Sphaerotilus montanus: one gene and its partner. The protein of the gene in region 2 interacts with the protein of the main gene of each other region in a pairwise test. Links are inferred from orthologs where the notes say so. Each region holds a gene or a part of one and is shown on either strand. Other genes may lie near its edges. The genes, in order: ruvA and ruvC.

Region 1 (3,114 bases), 1.2 Mb from region 2 along the record:
CGGCTGGCCGCGGCCCATCCCGGGCAGACGGTGGTGATGGTGGCCCACGGCGGCGTGCTCGACTGCCTCTACCGCGCCGCCTGCGGCATGCCGATCGAGGCGCCGCGCACCTGGCAGCTCGGCAATGCGAGCATCAACCGGCTGCTGTTCACGGGGACGCGGCTGACGATGGTCGGGTGGGGAGATACGCAGCACCTGGACGGCGCAGCACTGGAAGAAAGCAGCGATGGCGGGCGCGATGGCAGCACGCCCGCGCACAGCCTGTCCTGAAAAAACCTGAGTGGCTGGCTGGACGGCGGTCTACTCGCCGAACAGATCACCCGCCGCGCCCAGCGCCCCCGCCTTCGCCGGCGGCGTGACCCCCAGATGCCGATACGCCGCCAGCGTCGCGATCCGACCGCGCGGCGTGCGCTGCAGGTAACCCTGCTGGATCAGGTACGGCTCGATCACATCCTCGATCGTCCCCGAATCCTCGCCGATCGCCGCCGCCACGTTGTCCAGCCCGACCGGCCCGCCGTCGAACCGGTGCACGATCGCTTCGAGCACCTTGCGGTCCATCACGTCGAAGCCCTTCGGATCCACGTCCAGCATCGTCAGCGCCTTGTCGGCGATCAGCTTGACGATGCGCCCGTCGCCCTTGACCTCGGCGTAGTCGCGCACGCGGCGCAGCAGGCGGTTGGCGATGCGCGGCGTGCCGCGTGAACGGCGGGCCAGCTCCATCGCCCCTTCCGCGTCGATCGGCGCGCCCATCAACCCGGCCGAGCGCGTCACGATGCGGCACAGTTCCTCGGGCGTGTAGAACTCCAGCCGCGCGATGATGCCGAAGCGGTCGCGCAGCGGGTTGGTCAGCATGCCGGCGCGCGTGGTGGCGCCGACCAGCGTGAACGGCTGCAGGTCCAGCTTGATCGAGCGCGCCGCCGGGCCTTCGCCGATCATGATGTCGATCTGGTAGTCCTCCAGCGCGGGGTAGAGGATTTCCTCGACGACCGGGCTCAGCCGGTGGATCTCGTCGATGAAGAGGACATCGTTCTTTTCCAGGTTGGTCAGCATCGCCGCCAGGTCCTTGGGTTTTTCCAGCACCGGCCCGCTCGTCTGGCGCAGGTTCACGCCGAGTTCGGCCGCGATGATGTGCGACAGCGTCGTCTTGCCCAGCCCCGGTGGGCCGAAGAGCAGCACATGGTCGAGTGCCTCGCTGCGCTTCTTGGCCGCACCGATGAAGATCTCCAGCTGCTCGCGCGCCTTGGCCTGACCGACGTATTCATCGAGCAGCTTCGGGCGCAGGGCGCGCTCGATCGCCTCTTCCTGCGGGGTGCTGGGCGCAGCGCTGACGATGCGCTTGGACGGGGCGGGGGCGAAGTCGTCGGTCTGGATGGCCATGCGGGCGATTGTCCGTCAAAGCCCCCGGCGCGGGTGCGCAGGACTGGTTATTTCGCCAGTGATTTCAGCGCTGCCTTGATCCCGTCGCTCACGCCGATGTCCACCGGCAGCAGCTTGATCGCCGCCGCCGCTTCCTTCTCGTTGTAGCCCAGCGCGATCAGCGCCTGCACGATGTCGGACTGCGCATCGGTCTGCACCGCCGCACCCGGCAGCGCGAGATCCGGACCGAGCTTGCCCTTGAGTTCGAGCAGCAGCCGCTCGGCGGTCTTCTTGCCGATGCCGGGCACCTTGACGAGCCGGCCGGCCTGCTGCGTGCTGACGGCCTGCGCCAGCTCACCCGCGCTCATGCCCGACAGCACCGCCAGCGCGATGCGCGGGCCGACGCCGGTGATGCGGATGAGCTGGCGGAAGGTCTCGCGCTCGGCGGGCGTGAGGAAGCCGTAGAGCAGCTGCGCGTCCTCGCGCACGACGAAGTGCGTGTGCAGCGTGACACGCTCGCCGAGGTGCGGGAGGTTGTAGAAGGTGCTCATCGGGACGTCGACTTCGTAGCCGACGCCGTTCACATCGATGAGGATCTGGGGCGGGGATTTTTCCGCCAGGGTGCCGGTGAGTCGTCCGATCATGGGGCGCGATTATGCGCGGGGCGACCCGCCGGCCTGGACCACATCAGCGGCGGAACAGACCCAGGCGCTGCGCTTCGAGCGCGGCCTCGGCACGCGAACTCACGTTGAGCTTGCGGTAGATCTGCTTGACGTAGTCGGCGATGGTGTGGCGGCTCAGGCCGAGCTGCACGCCGATTTCCGGCAGCGTGAAGCCCTTGGCCACGCGCAGCAGCACCTCGCGCTCGCGCTCGGTCAGCTGCACGTTGGGCATCAGCGTGTCGGCCGCGGGGTAGGGCTGCAGCGCCGGCTTGTTGGCCTGGGCCGAGAAGTAGGAAATCATCCGGCGCGCGATCGACGGCGACAGCGGCGGCTCGCCCTGGCTGATGCGCTGCAGGTGTTCCATCAGCTGCTCGCGCGGCTGCTCCTTCAGCAGGTAGCCGTAGGCGCCGGCCTGCAGCGCGGGGAAGAGGTGGTCGTCGTCGTCGTGGATGGTGACCACCACCGACTGCGCATCCGGCTGCGACTCGCGCAGCGCCTGCACCACCTTGACGCCCGAGCCGTCCGGCAGGCCCAGATCGATCATCGCCAGGTCGAAGCGGTGGGCGGTGACCTGTTGCAGCGCGTCGTGCACCCGGGCGGACTCGACCACGGTGGAGCCAGGGAACACCTGCATCACCAGGGCGCGCAGCCAGGCGCGGATTTCGGGAAGGTCTTCGAGCAGCAGAATGGTTTTCATGGGCTTTCCTCGGGCGGACCAGGTGGCCTGCGCACTGTTCTCAAGGGGGTTCTCAAGAGAGTAGGGCAGTGTGACGGCTATATCGGTCGCTGTAGGGTGAAGATGAACACGGTTACGAAAATGACGGGAATTCGTGAACGATGACGACCTGTTGGACTCGGTAGCCTCACAGCGGCAGGGTCAGGCGGATCGTCGTGCCGTAGCCGGGGCCGGATTCGACCAGGCACTGGCCCTGCAGCTGCTTGGCGCGGCCCTTCATCGTGGACATGCCGTGGCCGCGGTCGAGCTTGCCATCCAGCTCCATCGGGATGCCCTTGCCGTTGTCCGAGATCGTCAGCTCGAAGTCGTTGATGTCCTGGCGGATCGAGATCTCGGCGTGGGTCGCGCCGCTGTGCTTGA
Region 2 (3,241 bases):
GGCGATGCTGCGGGCGGCGGCCAAGAACTGGCAGGACGTGGGCGTCGTGATCGACCCGACCGACTACCCGCAGGTGCTGGCGGAACTCGCCGCCTCGAACGGCCAGAGCCTGACGCGCAGCACCAAGTTCATGCTCGCCAAGAAGGTGTTCTCGCACACCGCCGCCTACGACGGCATGATCAGCAACTACCTGACCGCGCTGGAAACCGGTTCGGAAGAAGCGACCGAAGCCGTCCCCGCCCGCGCCGAGTACCCGAGCGTCTTCAACCTGCAGCTCCACAAGGTGCAGGGCATGCGCTACGGCGAGAACCCGCACCAGTCGGCCGCGTTCTACCGCGAGGCCGCGCCGGCCGCCGGGCTGCTGTCCGGCTGGCAGCAGATCCAGGGCAAGGAGCTGAGCTTCAACAACATTGCCGACGCGGACGCCGCCTGGGAATGTGTGAAGGCGTTTGACGTGCCGGCCTGTGTCATCGTCAAGCACGCGAATCCGTGTGGTGTGGCCGTTGGCGCGACGCCGCTGGAGGCGTACCAGAAGGCGCTGAAGACCGACCCGACCAGCGCGTTCGGCGGGATCATGGCGTTCAACCGCCCGATCGACGCGGACGTGGTCAACGAGATCAACGCCAACAAGCAGTTCGTCGAAGTCGCCATCGCCCCGGCCTTCACCGCCGAAGCGCGCGCCGCCTACGCCAGCAAGACCAATGTGCGCCTGCTGGAAGTGCCGGTCGCCCAGGTCGCGAACGCGCTGGACTTCAAGCGCGTCGGCGGCGGGATGCTGCTGCAGTCGGCCGACACCATCGACATCGTCGGCGGCGAGGTCAAGGTGGTCACCCAGTTGCAGCCGACCGCGCAGCAGATGGACGACCTGCTGTTCGCCTGGAAGGTGGCGCGCTTCGTCAAGAGCAACGCCATCGTGTTCTGCAAGGACGGCATGACCATGGGCGTCGGCGCCGGCCAGATGAGCCGCCTCGACTCGGCGCGCATCGCCAGCATCAAGGCAGGCCACGCCGGTCTGACGCTGCAGGGCACGGCCGTCGCGAGCGACGCGTTCTTCCCGTTCCGTGACGGGCTGGACGTGGTCGTGGATGCGGGTGCCACCTGCGTGATCCAGCCGGGTGGCTCGATGCGCGACAACGAAGTCATCGCCGCCGCCGACGAGCGCGGCATCGCGATGGTGTTCACCGGCACGCGCCACTTCCGCCACTGAGCACGGGCCACGACAGGACGCCCGGATGCGCATCCTCGGGATTGATCCGGGCCTCCAGGTCACCGGCTTCGGCGTCATCGACGTCGACGGCCAGCGCCTGAGCTACGTCGCCAGCGGCACCATCAAGACGGCGGAAGCGCCGCGCGGCGACCTGCCGCAGCGCATCCGCATCATCTTCGAGGGGGTGCGCGAGGTGGTGGCGACCTACCAGCCGGACACGGCGACCGTCGAGATCGTCTTCGTCAACGTCAACCCGCAGAGCACGCTGCTGCTCGGGCAGGCGCGCGGCGCGGCACTGGCGGCGCTGGTGTCGTCCAGCAGCACGCTGAGCGTGTGCGAGTACACCGCGCTGCAGATGAAGAAGGCCATCGTCGGCCATGGCCACGCCACCAAGGACCAGGTCCAGGCCATGGTGCAGCGTCTGCTGCAATTGCCGGTGCTGCCGGGCAAGGACGCCGCCGACGCACTCGGCCTGGCCATCACCCATGCCCACGCGGGCAGCTCCTTCGCGGCACTCGCGCAGAGCGGCACGCTCAACCGCAAGGCGCACGCGCAGTACCGGGGCGGGCGCAGCTACTGAGCTGCGGCGCTCCGTGGCCGCCCCCCCTACAGCACGAGCGCGAGTCGCTCCAGCAGGAGCACGGCGAAGAAGGCCAGACCCGCGATCACCGTCCAGCGGATGATCGCGATCGCGCGGCGGCGCCAGATGGCCTGTCCGGTGGCCAGATACAGCCCGAAGCTGAGCAGCCCCGACACCAGCAGGAAGAACACCAGGACACGGAAGACCATCACCGCCGTGTCTCCCGGCTCACCAGGCGGGGGCGAGTTCGGCCATGCCCTGTGGCGCCAGCTTCTCGTCCTGGAAGGTGACGATCTCCCAGGCGCTTTTGTCGGCCAGCAGCTTGCGCAGCAGCTTGTTGTTGAGCGCGTGGCCACTCTTGAAGGCGGTGTAGTCGGCCAGCAGCGGCTTGCCGCAGACGTGCAGGTCGCCGATCGCGTCGAGGATCTTGTGCTTCACGAACTCGTCGTCGTAGCGCAGCCCCTCGGCATTGAGCACGCGGTAGTCGTCGACGACGATGGCGTTGTCCATGCTGCCGCCCAGGCTCAGGCCGCGCGAACGCATCATCTCGACGTCCTTGGTGAAGCCGAAGGTGCGGGCGCGGGCGATGTCCTGCTTGTAGCGGCCGGTGGCGAAGTCGAAGACGACGCGCTGGCCGGTCGCGTCCACCGCGGGGTGGCCGAACTCGATCTCGAAGCCGAGACGGTAGCCGTGGTGCGGCGCCAGACGGGCCCACTTCAGCGTGCGGCCCTCGCCTTCGCGGATCTCGACCGCCTTCTTCACGCGCAGGAACTTCTTGGGCGCGTTCTGCAGCGCGATGCCGGCGCTCTGCAGCAGGAAGACGAAGCTGGCGGCCGAGCCGTCCAGGATGGGCACCTCGTCGGCCGTGATGTCGATGTAGAGGTTGTCCAGGCCCAGCCCGGCGATGGCCGACAGCAGGTGCTCGATGGTCTGGACCTTGGGCGCGCCCGGGTCACCGCCCGGCGAGATGGTCGTGGCCATGCGGGTGTCGCAGACCGACTCGGGTGTCACCGGGATGTCCACCGGCTGCGGCAGATCGATGCGGCGAAAGACCAGACCCGTGTCCGGCGCAGCGGGTCGCAGCGTCAGTTCGACCTTCTGGCCGCTGTGCAGGCCGACTCCGACGGCACGGGTCAGCGACTGGAGGGTACGTTGTTGCAGCATGGCGGCATTCTAGGCAACAACACGGAACAAGGCCCGGTGTCCGCGAGAACACCGGGCCAGTCAGGCAGGGAGAAGAGCGGGCGCGGAAAAAGGAGGTCAGTCGGCCTGCTTGCGCAGGAAGGCCGGGATCTCGATCTCGTCCATGCCGTTGGCGGCCAGTGCATCCACCTTGGCCGAGGCCTGGGTGCGGTTGGGGCGCCACACGCTCGGGGCACTGCCATGGCTGGGGCTGACGAGCGGATGGGTCAGCACGGGGATGTTGTCGGTGCCGGTGCGCTGGCCCATCGAGG

Evidence for each region.
Region 1: the proteins of ruvC (region 2) and ruvA interact in binary tests that used the Escherichia coli proteins (3 or more experiments, as listed by UniProt). The link is inferred for Sphaerotilus montanus from one-to-one orthologs.

Annotation. Positions count from the first base shown.
Region 1 is NZ_JACCFH010000001.1:1,358,773-1,361,886, reverse strand. What follows is about bases 213-3,011. They hold ruvA (Holliday junction branch migration protein RuvA), read right to left. Parts: upstream 2,001-3,011; coding sequence 1,425-2,000; downstream 213-1,424. Other genes in these bases: BDD16_RS23270 (sensor histidine kinase), read right to left, coding at 2,882-3,011; BDD16_RS05985 (response regulator), read right to left, coding at 2,044-2,715; ruvB (Holliday junction branch migration DNA helicase RuvB), read right to left, coding at 301-1,377; BDD16_RS06000 (histidine phosphatase family protein), read left to right, coding at 213-270. Also shown: more of BDD16_RS06000, read left to right, coding at 1-212; more of BDD16_RS23270, read right to left, coding at 3,012-3,114. UniProt on the Escherichia coli protein: The RuvA-RuvB-RuvC complex processes Holliday junction (HJ) DNA during genetic recombination and DNA repair.
Region 2 is NZ_JACCFH010000001.1:2,567,433-2,570,673, reverse strand. Bases 84-3,009 are described here. They hold ruvC (crossover junction endodeoxyribonuclease RuvC), read left to right. Parts: upstream 84-1,232; coding sequence 1,233-1,787; downstream 1,788-3,009. Other genes in these bases: lpxC (UDP-3-O-acyl-N-acetylglucosamine deacetylase), read right to left, coding at 2,016-2,951; BDD16_RS11605 (hypothetical protein), read right to left, coding at 1,814-1,996; purH (bifunctional phosphoribosylaminoimidazolecarboxamide formyltransferase/IMP cyclohydrolase), read left to right, coding at 84-1,207. Also shown: more of purH, read left to right, coding at 1-83; cell division protein FtsZ, read right to left, coding at 3,048-3,241.